One region of the Bacillus carboniphilus genome, then DNA from elsewhere that is predicted to be linked to it. Evidence: riboswitches for the same ligand, from Rfam matches in the RefSeq annotation. Region 1 holds a riboswitch; the other holds the start of a gene.
The links. A riboswitch is a leader RNA that binds a small molecule or an ion and turns the genes downstream of it on or off. The one in region 1 is predicted to bind lysine.
Positions count from the first base shown of each region.

Region 2: it holds a riboswitch for lysine, as region 1 does, so the genes downstream of both, LC087_RS10255 (Na+/H+ antiporter NhaC family protein) here and LC087_RS08595 (aspartate kinase) in region 1, are expected to answer to the same signal.

Region 1 is NZ_CP129013.1:1,674,388-1,682,249, forward strand. It holds gene LC087_RS08590 (YslB family protein) at 85-492, shown strand; gene LC087_RS08595 (aspartate kinase) at 934-2,160, opposite strand; lysine riboswitch at 2,250-2,436, opposite strand; partial or broken gene uvrC (excinuclease ABC subunit UvrC) at 2,476-4,249, opposite strand; gene trxA (thioredoxin) at 4,390-4,704, opposite strand; gene LC087_RS08610 (electron transfer flavoprotein subunit alpha/FixB family protein) at 5,048-6,025, opposite strand; gene LC087_RS08615 (electron transfer flavoprotein subunit beta/FixA family protein) at 6,203-6,976, opposite strand; gene LC087_RS08620 (enoyl-CoA hydratase) at 7,070-7,843, opposite strand; gene LC087_RS08625 (fatty acid metabolism transcriptional regulator FadR) at 7,855-7,862, opposite strand, start outside.
Region 2 is NZ_CP129013.1:1,997,625-2,005,486, forward strand. It holds gene LC087_RS10245 (methionine/alanine import family NSS transporter small subunit) at 222-326, opposite strand; partial or broken gene LC087_RS10250 (sodium-dependent transporter) at 331-1,841, opposite strand; partial or broken gene LC087_RS10255 (Na+/H+ antiporter NhaC family protein) at 2,130-3,714, opposite strand; lysine riboswitch at 3,846-4,024, opposite strand; gene yunB (sporulation protein YunB) at 4,086-4,844, opposite strand; gene LC087_RS10265 (YunC family protein) at 4,915-5,217, opposite strand; gene LC087_RS10270 (bifunctional metallophosphatase/5'-nucleotidase) at 5,302-6,690, opposite strand; gene LC087_RS10275 (sulfite exporter TauE/SafE family protein) at 6,709-7,521, opposite strand; gene LC087_RS10280 (DUF72 domain-containing protein) at 7,578-7,862, opposite strand, start outside.

The sequences.
Region 1 (7,862 bases):
TTGTTATAATAGACAAGAAGAAAGAAAGAGGGGAATTTTGTGAAAGAAAAACCATTTGATCTAAAATTAAAGGATTTAGAAGATATGACGACACCAGCATTTGGCTATGAATTAATTAGGAATGAGTTAATATCTGATATGCTTGGTAAGCAGTCAAACCAAATGCTTTATTGGGCTGGGAAAAGTTTAGCGAGAAAATACCCGCTATCAAGCATTGAAGAAGTTCAATCTTTCTTTACTCTTGCTGGATGGGGTAATTTATCATTGACCACTCAAAAGAAAAATGAAGTCGAATTTGAATTAACAAGCCCCTTAATATCTAAACGATTCCAAATAGAAAAGGACCTTACTTATAAACTTGAAGCAGGTTTTTTAGCTGAACAAATTCAACAAATGAATGGTTCTATTACAGAAACATACGAAAAAATGAAATCGAGAGCTAAAAAGGTAACTTTTACAGTGAAATCAGATGTGAAAGATCCAATAGATTGATTTATTCCCTCTTACAACTACCTTTAGTGCTTGTTCAAAAAGTAGGGAAAAAAGGACGCTGAATAGAAAAGCTGAAACCCTTTGTAAGTCCATCATCTAAGAACAGCCGCGTCCTGCGGCTAACGATGATGCTAGCACATCGTGTGCATCGCCGACAAGCATAAGGCGAACATAACGTGAAGGTGTTCTTTACCTTCACTAAATGTTTGACTTATTCTGAAGATCTACTAAGAACAGTCACGTCGTGTGACTAACGTAGATCCACCTAAATCCTTTAGGCGTCTCCCGATGTAAGGGTTAGAACGAGGCGGTATGCTAAAGGAACACGGGCTAAGTTCAGCCACGTCGCGCGAGCTAACGATGTTGCTTGGCCATCCAGGCCATCGTAGGACTTTTTGAACAACCTCCTTTAGGATATTTCTTGTAAGAGGGCTGTTAAACTCACTTTAAATAAACTGCCTTTTTTGAAATAATAAGAGCGTCATGAAGCGCTGAAACTGCCAGCTCTTTTTCTTCCGAAGAAATGATAGTAGAGACTTTTATTTCCGACGTACTCACCATTTTAACTTCAATACCCTCATTATCTAAAACTGTAAACATCTCTGCAGCAACACCTGGGTTCGACACCATTCCAGATCCAACAATCGATACTTTCGCTAAATGACTTTCTATATCTATATCTTTAAAATTAAGTATTTGTTTTTTTTCTTTTAACACTTTAACTGTTTGAGATAAATCATCTGTTTTTATTGAAAAAGAAATGGTCATTCGGTTTTGTTGGGGGGCACCTTGAATGATAACATCTACATTTACTCCTTTATCAGCAAGAAGCGTGAAGATCGATGACAACGATAACATTGGTACATCTATAAGGGTCACTCTTGTAATGTTATCATCAAACGCAACACCACTTACTATATGACTTTGCTCCACTCTTTTGTCCTCCTCTATAACAGTTCCTCTCTCAGAGCACATACTTGACCTTACTTCAAGTCGAACTTGATAGTTTTTAGCAAATTCTACTGCACGTGGGTGAAGTACACTTGCTCCTAAATTTGCCATCTCTAACATTTCATCATATCCTATACGGTTTAACTTTTTCGCCTTTTCTTCAATTCTTGGATCAGTCGTAAAAACACCCATTACATCCGTATAAATATCACACTTTTTTGCTTTCAAAGCTGCCGCAACAGCAACTGCCGTTGTATCTGACCCCCCTCTTCCAAGTGTTGTAATATTATTATTAACACAAATTCCTTGAAATCCTGCAATGATCACAATTTCATCTTGTGCAAGATGCAAATTGATCCTACTTATATCAATGTCCATAATTCTTGCATTTGTATGAAAAGATTCTGTCATAATTCCAGCCTGCCATCCTGTCAAAGAAACGGCACGATGTCCTCTCTCATTAATCATCATCGCTAGTAAAGAGCTACTCATTTGTTCTCCTGTTGAAAGTAACATATCTAACTCTCGGCTAGATGGACTCATTGTGATTTTCTGAACAAGAGACAGTAGTTGGTCTGTTGTATCCCCCATAGCAGAAACAACAACCACTACTTGATTTCCACTTGTTTTCTCTTCGATGATTTTGTCTGCTACCTTTTCAATTTTCTCAATAGAGCCTACTGACGTACCACCATATTTTTGAACGATAAGACCCATTTCATCACCTACTTTCATAAAACATAAAATACAAAAAGAGCAGTAAAGAGATTTATCTCATTACTGCCCTTAATAGCGATCATTAAGAACGATGAGATAGCACTCCAAAGGACCAGACTAAATCCTTTGACAGTTTTATACTTATTCAGTATAAAACCAGTGTAACTAATAATGGTTTTAGTTCACACTTCGGCGAGTATTCCCTTTTGATATTTTTCACCGGAGACCATTCTCCTCCAAATATCTACTTTTGAAGCTCGCACCTCTATCACAAGTTTTTTGTATCATAACAGACTATGGCTGAAATAACAACCACTATTCTTTAAACTTATCGGTTATATTTTGTGCTATATTAACTGGCATACCAGCGTTTCTTAATTCTTCCATCGATGCTTCCTTAATTTTCTTAATTGATTTAAAATACTTCAACAATTGTTTTTTTCGTTTCTCACCTACACCTGGGATATCATCTAAAGAGGACTGAAAAGACGATTTCGTTCGCAATTGTCTATGAAAAGTGATTGCAAATCGATGTACTTCATCTTGAATTCGTTGTAGCAAATAAAATTCTTGACTATTTCTCGTTAAATGAACCAGTTCAGGGGGGAGTTCCGATAATTAAATCTGAAGTCCGATGTTTTTCATCTTTCACTAAACCTGCCACAGGAATATCAATTCCAAGCTCATTTTCTAAGATATCTGTAGCAGCAGCAAGCTGTCCCTTCCCACCATCAACAAGAATAAGATCAGGAAGTGGTAGTTCTTCCTTAAGCACCCTTGTGTATCTTCTTCTAATCACTTCCCGCATGGACTCATAATCATCGGGGCCTGCTACGGTTTTTAATTTATATTTTCGATATTCTTTCTTGTAGGGCTTTCCATCAATAAAGACGACCATAGCTGATACAGGATCTGTCCCTTGAATATTTGAATTATCGAATGCTTCGATTCTGTTAGGTGTAGGAATTTCAAGTTTTTGTCCAAGCTTTTCTACCGCTTTAATTGTACGTTCTTCATCCCGTTCAATCATTGAAAACTTTTCTTGTAAGGCAATTTTGGCATTCTTATGTGCTAATAATAATAACTCTTTTTTTGGACCTTTTTTCGGCTGTAGAGTCTTTATTTGCAGTAACTGCTCGACAGATTGGGCATCAACATTATTAGGCAAAAGAACCTCTTTCGGTAAAAAGTGATTATTCTGTTGATAAAATTGCCCGATAAACGTTAAAAACTCATCTTCTGGATCTTGATACATCGGGATTAACGAAACATCACGTTCAATTAGCTTTCCATTGCGAATAAAGAATACTTGTATGCACATCCATCCTTTATCATAAGAAAAAGCGAAAACATCGCGATCAAGCAAATCGGTTAAATTCATCTTTTGTTTTTCCATCGTTGCCTCTATATGATGAATTTGATCGCGATATTCTTTCGCTCTTTCATAGTCAAGAGCTTCTGAAGCTCTCATCATTTTATTTGACAATTCATTTTTTATATCATGATAGCCACCCTTTAGAAATCTTGTAATTCCTTCTACCATCTCTCGGTTTTCTTCATCTGAAACAGAATAAACACAAGGAGCTTTACATTGCTTAATATGATAATAAATGCACACCTTATCAGGCATTATTTGACATTTTCGTAGGGGATACATGCGATCTAGAAGTTTTTTTGTTTCTCTCGCAGATTGTACATTTGGATAAGGACCGAAATAACGGCCCTTATCCTTTTTCACTTTTCTTGTCACAATAAGTCTAGGATGTTTTTCTGCTGTAATTTTAATAAATGGATACGATTTGTCATCCTTTAACATAATATTGTATTTAGGATCATACTTTTTTATTAAATTCATTTCTAAAATAAGCGCTTCAATATTGGAAGAGGTAACAATGTATTCAAAATCTTCAATCTCATTAACGAGCCGAGTCGTTTTTCCATCATGTGATCCAGTAAAATATGATCGAACCCGATTTTTTAGGACTTTGGCTTTCCCAACATAAATAACAGTGTCATCCATATCTTTCATTAAATAGCATCCTGGTTGATCAGGTAATATAGCTAATTTATTTCGTAATTTTTCATTCATGTCAATCACTCGTTATCATTCATTATTTTGCTTAATTGTATCAACACCTAGCTGTAAAGTGAAGTAGAAAACATATCAAAAAAAGCCAAAGCTGATTTTTTAAGTACAAAAAAAGATCTGATAAAGATCAGACCTTTTTTTTATATATGCTTAGTCAATAACTCTTTCAAAGCTTCCTTAGGTTGGAATCCAACAACTTGATCAACTACCTCGCCCTCTTTTAAGACAAGTAGGGTTGGAATGCTCATTACTCCAAACTTAGATGCTGTTTCTTGATTCTCATCCACATCTACTTTTACAATTTTAACATCATCACTCATTTCTTGATCAAGCTCATCTAGAACAGGAGCGATCATCTTACATGGCCCACACCAAGGTGCCCAAAAGTCAACTAAAGTGACACCTTCATTTGTTTCAGTACTAAAATTCTGGTCCGTTGCATGAACTATAGCCATTATTAATTCCTCCTAAATGTTAACAAAATTCTCATTATGAATGGTTCAATACAAGTGTTAAGAGAGGTAACCATGAATTTAACTGGTTAATCAAAGTAAATCATAGACATTGGCTACTTAACTTCACCAAGACTATATAATTCCCAAGAAGTTCATCTCTACACATTCACTTGAATGATATCATACTAAAAGTATATCACCTAACCTTTTAAAAATGCGAACTAAACGCTTTTTTGATTATGGATACCTTACAATACAGGAATAAACTTAGTCATAATTAAAACCAAAAGCGTGCGAATTAGTCTGCACGCTTTTGGTTGCCTTATCTATTCGAATCATAAAATTAAGAGTGTACTTTTAGTTTCTTAAGTTCTTCTGTAAGTAGAGGTACAACATCAAATAAATCGCCTACAATACCATAATCAGCAATATTGAAGATGTTCGCCTCTGGATCTTTATTAATAGCAACAATGACTTTTGAGTTAGACATTCCAGCTAAATGTTGGATTGCTCCCGAGATTCCACAAGCAATGTATAAATCAGGTGTAACTACTTTACCTGTTTGTCCTATTTGTAAAGAATAACCGCAGTACTCAGCATCACAAGCTCCTCTTGAAGCACCGACTGCTCCGCCTAGTACATCAGCAAGCTCTTTTAGAGGCTCAAAACCATCCTCACTCTTCACTCCTCTTCCACCTGCAACAACTACTTTCGCTTCTGATAAATCTACACCGTCAGTAGCTTTCCTTATAACTTCTGCAACAATCGTCCGTAAATCTTTAATTTCTACATCTACTTTAGAAATTTCACCAGAGCTTGATTCGTTTTTATCTAAAGCTGCAATGTTGTTCGGACGAACAGTAGCAAATAATAAACCATCCGTTACGATTTTCTTTTCAAAAGCCTTCCCAGAGTATATTGGACGAGTGAAGACAACATTTCCACCTTCTACTTCTAAACTAGTTACATCTGAAACTAGTCCTGAACCTAGTTTTGCAGCTATTTTAGGAGCTAAATCTTTTCCTTGTGAAGTATGGCCAAGTACGATCCCTTCTGGGTTCTCTTGTTCAATGATAGATAATAAAGCTTGAGAATAGCCATCTGGAGTATAATTTTCTAGCTTCTCATCTTCAACATAAACAACTCGGTCTGAACCATAAGCAACCATTTCATCCCCTAAGGTACTTACTTCTTTGCCGATCAGTGCAGAAACAATTTCTCCTCCCTCAGCCATTACCTTACCAGCTGCTATAGCTTCAAATGAAACATTACGAAGTGATTGATCACGGACTTCACCAACTACTAATATTTTTCGACTCATCTTATGTTCCCCCTGTTTTGAAAATTTACCGTATATTTCTCCACATCAATCAATGATTATGTGATGCAAGAAGTTGATGGAAGAGGAGAAAGCACTTTTCTACATATCCTCTTACCGTTTCTTTTTGTTCACATGTTTAATATTTGCTCAAAATAACCTTCCTTTTTGAACACGCACTTAAATAACTTTTGCTTCCTCACGAAGAAGGGACACAAGTTCTTTAACTTGACTATCCAACTCTCCTTCAAGTACTCTACCCGCTTCTTTTTCTGGTGGAAGAAAGACCTCAATTGTTTTAGTCTTTGCTTCAACGTCGTCTTCATCAATATCTAAATCATCGAGTTCAAGTTCTTCTAAAGGTTTCTTCTTCGCTTTCATAATTCCAGGAAGAGATGGATAACGAGGGTCATTTAGACCTTGTTGTGCAGTCACTAGTAAAGGTACCTTTGTTTCAATAATTTCAGAGTCACCCTCAACATCTCTCGTTATTTTCACATCTTCACCATTTATTTGAAGTTCCGTAATTGTAGTAACATAAGAAATATTAAGCAATTCAGCTAGTCTTGGTCCAACTTGACCAGATCCACTATCAATAGCAACATTTCCCCCTAAAATGAGGTCAACATCTTTATCCTGCAAATATTCGAATAAGATTTGTGCTGTAGAGAACTGATCCCCATCTTCTAAGTCATCTTCAGTATTAATAAGAACTGCTTTATCTGCACCCATCGCTAAGGCAGTACGTAATTCCTTTTCTGCCTCCTCAGTACCAACTGTTAAAACCGTTACTTCCCCACCGTGCTCATCACGAACAGTAATAGCTTCTTCAATGGCATATTCATCATAAGGGTTAATAATGAATTCGGCACCATCTTCATTAATGGCTCCTCCACTAATACTAATCTTTTCTTCAGTATCAAATGTTCTTTTCATAATGACATATATATTCATATTCTTATCCCCCTGTATCGTTAAGACTAATAATATATAAAAAATCATAAAGATTTTGTTCAACAAACATCCTATTTTTTGAGCTGTATGGCTCTATTCCCCTTGAAAAGAAGGCTTGCGTTTTTCAATAAATGCACTTATTCCTTCCTTGGCATCATTGCTCTTAAATACTTCCCCAAATATTTCAGCCTCTTTATGAACACTATCGTCAAAAAAGTGATTGTACTGATAGTTTACAAGATCTACAACACCCTTTACTGAAATCGGACTCTTGGTTGCAATTTTCACAGCCAACTCTTGCGCCTTTGAAAGTAGTTCTTCTTCTTCGACGCAGTGATTAGCTAGGCCCCATTTATATGCCTCCTCACCTGAAATTGGTTCAGAGGTAAGCATCATCTCTAACGCTTTCGCATCTCCTACATAACGAGGTAACCTTTGCGTACCAGCAAAACCAGGAATGATTCCTAATTGAAGCTCTGGCAATCCTAACTTCGCTTTTTTGGCTACTATCCTCATATGACAGGCCATCGCTAACTCCAGTCCCCCACCTAGTGCAGCCCCATGGATCACTGCAATAATTGGTTTAGAAAACCTTTCAACCTTACTGAATAATTCTTGACCATTTTTACCTAGATCAGCAAATTCTTCTCCTGATTGAACGGTAGTAAATTCTTTTATATCAGCACCTGCAGAGAAAAATTTCCCTTCTCCTCTTAACACAATCACTCTAACTTGATCATTTGTTTCCAACTCATCAAGCAATGATGAAAGCTCTTTCAAAACAAAGGACGACAATGCGTTCGCTGGAGGATGTTGAATTTCAACAGTAGCGATACGACTTTCAATTGAACATGTTAAATTATTCATACTTCCCCTCCTTAACTCC
Region 2 (7,862 bases), 320 kb from region 1:
TGAACCGCCTACGAGTTTTATCGGATAAAGACGACTAAAAGATATGCTCCTAAAAGTAGGTGGTTTTATACCACACCTCCTGCTATGCAGGTGCTTCCGCAAGCTAAAGCTAGGTATAGAAAATAAACAAACCAATCTAAAGTACCACTTTATAATATCTATTCATTGAAAAAAGCTAGCGGGAATTTTTCACTCTCCGCTAGCTTTTTAAAGCATACTACTTAGTTACTTTTCGACTTTACTACTGCATTAGCAATACTAGCAATTAAACCTCCCCAAATAATAACCATACCGACAACCATCATCGTAATTGCTCCACCACTCATTTGTTTAAACCCCCTTATTTAATGATGAGGAATTATCTTGTTTCTTTTTCTTTAAAGTAAATAAAACTCCGATTAAGATGGCACCGATCGCAACAGACCAACCCGAATAGATTAAAAACTCTGTTGAATAGTCGCCTCCTCCATAAGGTTCGGTAATGTTTGAATATAGATTTTTTATAAACATGTAACCTAACACTATAGGTGTAATAATACCTAAACAAATTCTCCACCAAGCACCTAACTTAATATCTGAAACTTCATTCGCATAGCCTTGGAAATTTTTCAATTCTCTTGCAATCCAAGCAATAGCGATTACCTCAATCAGACCAGCAAAGGCAATACCAAAGTTATTGATGAAATAATCCGCAACATCTAAGAAATAAAGTCCACCTTGAGTAGCAAAGAGAATAGAAATAATTGCAGCAAATCCCCCTCCTACAAAGACCGAAAAGGTACGGGAAACTTTAAATTTCTCTTGAACACCTGCTACAAATGTTTCCACAATCGAAATGAGTGACGAGAGTCCCGCTAAGACTAAACAAGCGAAGAATAAAAATCCAAATAGTTCATTAAAGATCGGCATTTCATTTATTATCTGTGGGAAGACGACGAAAGCTAATCCGACTCCACCATCTACTACTTCATCTACAGATAACCCTTGTGCGCTCGCCATAAACCCTAGAGCAGCGAATACACCAATACCTGCTAAAAGCTCTACTCCAGAGTTACTAAATCCTGTAATAAATGCATTGTTGGTAATATCCGATTTTTTCGGTAAGTAACTAGAGTAAGTGATCATAATGGCGAAGGCGATCGACAAACTAAAGAATATTTGACCATATGCTGCAACCCAAACCGTCTCATCAGTCAAACTTCCCCAATCTGGTTTAAAGAACGCATCTAAGCCTGTCATCGCTCCGTCTAATGTTAGCGCACGAACAACGATGATTAAAAACATTATTAATAAGGTTGGAATAAAAATCTTATTGGCGATCTCTATCCCTTTTTTGATTCCTCTAAATAGAACACCTAATGTCACAAACCAAACAATTACTAACGGAATGAGCACTCCGGGAACTAAACTACCAAATTCACCAGGAGAAGCTTCTGTTAATTTTAAATAATCAGAAAATAAAAACGTTCCCGTATCTTCTCCCCATCCTAAATCAAATGAAAATACTGCATAAGACATTGCCCAAGCAATGATGACGGCGTAGTAAGTAGAAATAACAAAAGAAATAGCAACTTGCCACCATCCAATCCACTCTTTACCTCTACCGATTTTTTCAAAAGAGGCTGGAGTGATCCACGATATTTATGACCGATAATAAATTCTAATACTAAAAGTGGAATACCCGCAGTTAAGAGTGCAAATAGATAAGGTAGGAAAAAAGCTCCTCCTCCATTTTCATAAGCTGTCGCCGGAAATCTCCAAATGTTCCCAAGACCAACTGCTGAGCCTACCGCAGCTAGAATAAAACCTGCTCTTGTTCCCCATTGTGGACGTTGATCCATACATTTCCCTCCTCAAATTTTTCGGTCCATTATAGTAAGAACCTTAATAATATTGAATAAATTCAGATTATTCTCTTAATCTATACATAGTATAATTGGACATTATTCCTATGTCAAAGAAATTTTTTTTACTAAATAATAGGCTTAATTCATTTAGCTTTCAGTATATTCTCAATTTTATCTTTACTAATATAGCATTTCGAACACGCAGTGTATATCAATAAAGCTCTCCCAAAAAATGAGAGAGCTCTGGAATGTACCTATACAATATTTTTACTTATTTAGCTACTATGCTTGCACTTCCATATTTATATCTTTAGTTTTACTTTTCAAAAATAGGACTGCTATGACCGTTAAAACCAAAGTAACAACTAGAGCGACTATAGTACCAACAAATAGATCTCCAGTTAATCCTAATACTAAATAGCCGATTGCAGCAATTGCCCCCGCTAGTAAAGCATAAGGAAGCTGTGTCGTTACATGGTCAATGTGATGACTCCCAGCACCTGTGGAAGAAAGGATGGTTGTATCGGAAATTGGTGAACAATGATCCCCTAATACAGACCCTGCTAATACGGCAGACATCATCGGTATAATTAAGGAAATATCTGTACCATTAGCAAGCTGTCCAGCGATTGGTAGCATAATCCCAAACGTCCCCCCAAGAAGTCCCTGTTGCAAAAGCCATACCTCCTGCAAGGATAAATATTATGAAAGGAAGATAGGAAGCGGATAAATTTGCTTGTTTAACAAGTTCTGCTAAATAAGCACCCGTTCCTAGTTGACCAATTAAATCAACGATCATCCAAGCTAAAATTAAAATTGAAATGGCTGGTAACATAGATTTGATTCCTTCGACAAATGCTTTAGGAAGGAAATTTTTCTCTATTCCTTTAGCGAAGTATAAAACTAACGTCACAACTAAACTAAAAATACCACCATAAAGTAATGAATCAGTAACTAATGTTGCTTCGAAAATATCTAATATATTATTGCTCCCAGATTCTTGGTATCCCGTCCATATCATCGAGCCAACTGTTCCGATAACTAAAGCTACGATTGGCCATATCAAATTTCCTATGGATCCTTTTTTACTCACTGATAAATCTTCTTTCACCTCACCAAGTGGTGGTCTTGCTGGATCGGTTAATTTTCCTTCCTTGATCGCACGATTCTCATGTGTTCGCATAGCCCCAAAATTAAGATTAAAAATAGCAACAGCAAAGACAAGCAACAAGGCAACAATGACATAAAAATTCATTGTTCCCATCATTAAAAAGGCAGAAAAAGCGCTATATTCCGTTATACCGTATCCTACTAGAATTGGAGCAATTAATCCGATAATATACGCTCCCCAGCTAGAAATAGGAGAGACAACACATACGGGTGCAGAAGTCGAATCAATGATATAGGCTAGCTTTGCGCGAGAGACTTTCTGACTATCCGTAATCGGACGACTAACTTGACCGACTGCAAGAGCATTAAAGTAATCGTCAATAAAGATTAAAACACCAAAAATTGCTGCTGTGATTTGAGCACCCGCTCTCGTCTTTACCCTTTTTTGGGCCCATTCAGCGAAAGCTCGACTTCCACCTGCCACAGAAATCAATGCTGTAATTATCCCTAATAAAAACAAGAATATAAGAATATAAACATTCCACGTATTTAATTCAAAATTTCCATCAGAAACAGTTCCGAAAATATTGGAAAATGCATACCAAATCGATGAGAGTGTCGACAAAACCGAAAATTCATTAACAATTAATGCAGAAAAAATAATACCGACTCCTAATGATAGCAACACTCGCTTCGTTAATAAAATCATGATGATTGCAATAAGTGGGGGAATAATAGACCAAAAAGTTTCAACCATAAATGCATAGCCTCCTAAATTTGTATTTTGGAGGGCTCACAATGTAAGAGGGTAATAGGTGAGTAAGTATAAAAAATGAGTAATGACAGACAATAACTATCATTACTCATTTGTGAGTATGTTATCCTCGTTTGATCAGTAGCCCTCCATTATAGATACACCTATAATGACAGTATTACTCTTATTCAAAGCAATACCAGCAACAAAGGTTTAACATCCTTTATCACTTCGGCGAAAAAACCTTTTAATAATGGTCAATGGCGTCACCCTCGCATTATTTACTGATCTTTTTCGCGCCTCTACCTCATCTAATAGATAAGGCAAGTATTCAGTTTTACTTTTATGCATCGTAACAAATTTTTATGCAAATATCAAGGGCTAGTCGGAACTTCTATGGATGGGTTCGCTTCTCCGTTTCCGTTATAAAAATCTGGCACTTCTCCTTGAATGGATCTTATCGCAATGGGAATCGAATCAGAAACAGTAATTCTTTCTGTTGCAAAAGGGATGACCACTTGAACATTGACTTCCACTTCTACATCAATTTCAATTAGCGCATTATTAATGCCATATGGTGTGACTGTCTTATTTACATCTGAGATTGCATCACCAATTACATAAAAACGAACTGGAACTTTTGGACCTAAGTTACCTAATAATGCATTGTTTGTCGCCTGTCCTAATGGAATATGATAAATAATCCCTTCTTCTTGTGACTGTCCTTCTTTTTGAATTTCGATATCAGGAATTTCCAATACATCCATATTCCCTTTTTCTGCTTCTCTCAAATTTTTTAACACTTTTTGAGTAATCATTGCTTGAAACCGCGTAATGGTTTGAGCATTAAAATCAACCGTCATTAACTTTCCACTTTCATCTGTTTCTACTACTATAAGCTCCTCTACATCAACCTCTTCATTAATCTGTTTATTGATCGCATTATTAATGACGATCTTAGCAATTCTTCTTGTCTCTGTTACAGCAATGCTTTTCAACGTCGGTTCAATCCCTTTATTAATGACCCACAGTCCAGCTGCTGTTGAAAATATAAAAAAAACAAAGGAAAGCAAAAAAACGTATCGAAATGGTAAGGGACCTCTAGGTGAGCGCCTTCTTCGATATTTGATCAAACGAAATCCCTCCTCTACAGCATATTTATGCTGAAAAGGAGGGTTGTATATCATAAATCTAATGAAAAGATTAAATCATCTTTAATAACGCTTCTCTACCTTTCATTCCAACTATAATTCCTCTGTTTTCCGCTTCAAATGTGATCGATTCTAAAGGAGCTTCTAATAATTGTTCAATTGTTCGAACACCTACAGCTCTTCCAGCAATAATACCTCTATCCTTTAACTTATTATTTAAAAGAGCAACATCTAGTGCCCCACACATAATATATCCATTGTCATTTGTAACAGCCATAAAGTTTGTTTTCGGTAGCTTTACTGTAATCGCAGTAAATTGGTAACCATCGATAATAATTGGTGACATATTAACCATTACATTCCCCTCCCTAATTCACTTTATGAAGGAGATAGACGTTATGTGAGAGGTTTTGCTTAGCAATCTCTTGAAAGACTTATTCTACTTTTTTAACTCCCATTCAATTAAATCACGAAGTAGCTCAGGCATAAAATATTGTTTTTTTGTTCCATGGCTTAATTCAGGATATAAAGGACCTAAAGTAAACATATCAACAGTGGAAACTTTATACGTTCGATCGTGGTCTAACGGTATACCATCCACCCATATTTCCTTGACATGGCGCTCTCCATCTTCTAATTCTTCGGCTTCAAATGTAAGACCATCATAAATCATCTGTCCCATTACTTTCCCTCTAAAACCTAACCCTTTTAACACAAAATTTTCCATTCGTTTTGAAGAAGCTTGTAAGATTACTTCTTTTAGCTGGTTACCTTTAATCCAAACATTACAAGGATTAATAGGATGAGGGCATAGTCTATGAATATCCTTTTTTGTAATTTCCCCTTTCGGAAGAGGTTCAAGAATTATTCCTGCATTGACCATACTTATTTCTCCATTACACCAATCTTTAATAGACTTTGCTAAAAGTGTAGTAAATGGTGACGGTTTAAACCAATCTAAAGAAAGTTCCTCTTCTAGAAAGGTAATTGGTTGATTTAAAACCTGTTCACTTTGTTCTATCAGTCGATCAATTTGCTTATTAGACCGCTCATTTTCATGCTCCCACTTGTCCATTGAATATAATTGTGCATGCTTTTCAACAATTTTGTTTATTTGTAAATCCAACGTAATTTCGATTTCCCCAACATATTGTCCAAACTTACCGGCACCTGTTAATAAAACGCCATTAACCCTTTTGCCACTTTGCAAAACATGATGAGTATGCGCTCCAATTATCACATCAATTTGTGGGTATTTCTCTGCTAACCATTCATCATCAGAAATTCCTAAATGAGATAAAAACACGATCATATCACAGAGAGATTCAAGTTTATTTAACACTTCTTCTATTCGGGAATAAGGGTCTTCAATTTTCCATTTTAATGCTTCGTAAAAGAGTGGATAATATGTTGTTAAACCAAAAACCCCTACTTTCACACCGTTTTCTAACGTGAAAACCTTAAAAGAATTGGTCCAACTAGGAGAGGAACCATCTGGATAAAAGAGATTATCGACAAGAACAGGAAATTTAGCCTCATTGTATAAATTGTCTAATGCTTCATGTGAGAGAGTAATACCCTCATTATTTCCGATGACATGACCATCAATATGGAGATCATTTAAAAGTGCAATATTACCTTTTCCGTCTGTTGCTTCTGAAAGAGGATGAAATCGATCAACATGGTCCCCTCCGTCAAAAACAAGAACACTTCGACCCTTTTCTAAATAGTGATTTCTTTTAAAATCAATAAAACTGATGATTTTAGACCAATTTTCAAAATGACTATGTAGATCGTTGATATGAAAGATGTGTAGCTTCTCTTTCACTTCCCCTCCTCCTTTCAATTAAAAAATAAGGCGTATTCCTATAATAATGAGAACCATCCGCAGTACTCTGACAACCGTTTCACTTTTCATTCGTTGATTTAACCAAGCACCTAGCTTGCTACCAAACCAAGCACCAGGCAAAAGTGCCATGGTAAATAGCCAATTCACATGTCCTAAATAAATATGCGTACTGGAGCTTAAAATTGCCGACAAAAGAATCATAAACATCGATGTTCCCACCGCTATATGTGGAGGAAAAGCAAATAATAAAATCATTGCAGGAACCATTAAAGATCCTCCACCTATTCCAAAAAGACCAGAAAGCAATCCGACAATAAAAGCAATACTCACAGCAATAATAGGTTCAATTGAATAGGTCTGCTCCTCACCGGTATCATCTATATACGTTCTTATTTTTTTTGTTCCAATATTAAGATTAAGCGGCTTTATGTAGTTTTTCACCATTAAAACAATGGATAAAAAAATCATAAATAAACCAAACCATAGAGAGAAAGACTCCGCGTTTAAATATTTATTAATAAAAGCTCCAACAATTCCTCCAGGTCCACTTCCTAAAAAAAATAACAACCCACTCTTATAGTCAATTTTTTTATATTTCATATAAGCTAACGTTGAGGACAAAGCTGTACCAATGATAATAACAAGAGATGTTCCCACCGCCATCTGAGGCGTTAACCCGCTAAATTTACTGTGGAAGGCTCCTAAAAATAATAAGGAGGGAACGATAATTACTCCCCCTCCAAGCCCAATTAAACTTCCTAATACCCCTGCCACAAAACCTAAGAAAATTAATATTACGATCCAATCCATATTTGTCTTCCTCTTTCTATACTTAATACGTGTTCAATATATATAAAAAGTTACAATCATTCAAACAAGTGAAGCTGTTTAGGTGCTAACCCCTCAAAATCGAGTCCAAGTAAATCTTTCAATTGTTTTGCATTATCTGCTGCATCTCCGCCAGAATTGTTATTAAACAAAATGGTGAGGTTTTTACTCTTGCTTTTTATTTTCTCTATTTTTTCTTTCCATTCTTGTAATTCATTATGATTATACCTATATAAATAACGAACCTCTCTCCAGTTGCCTTCTTTCGGTTTTAGCCACCCATGCGTATTCCTACCATGTAATCGAACAAGAGTCGTTTTCTC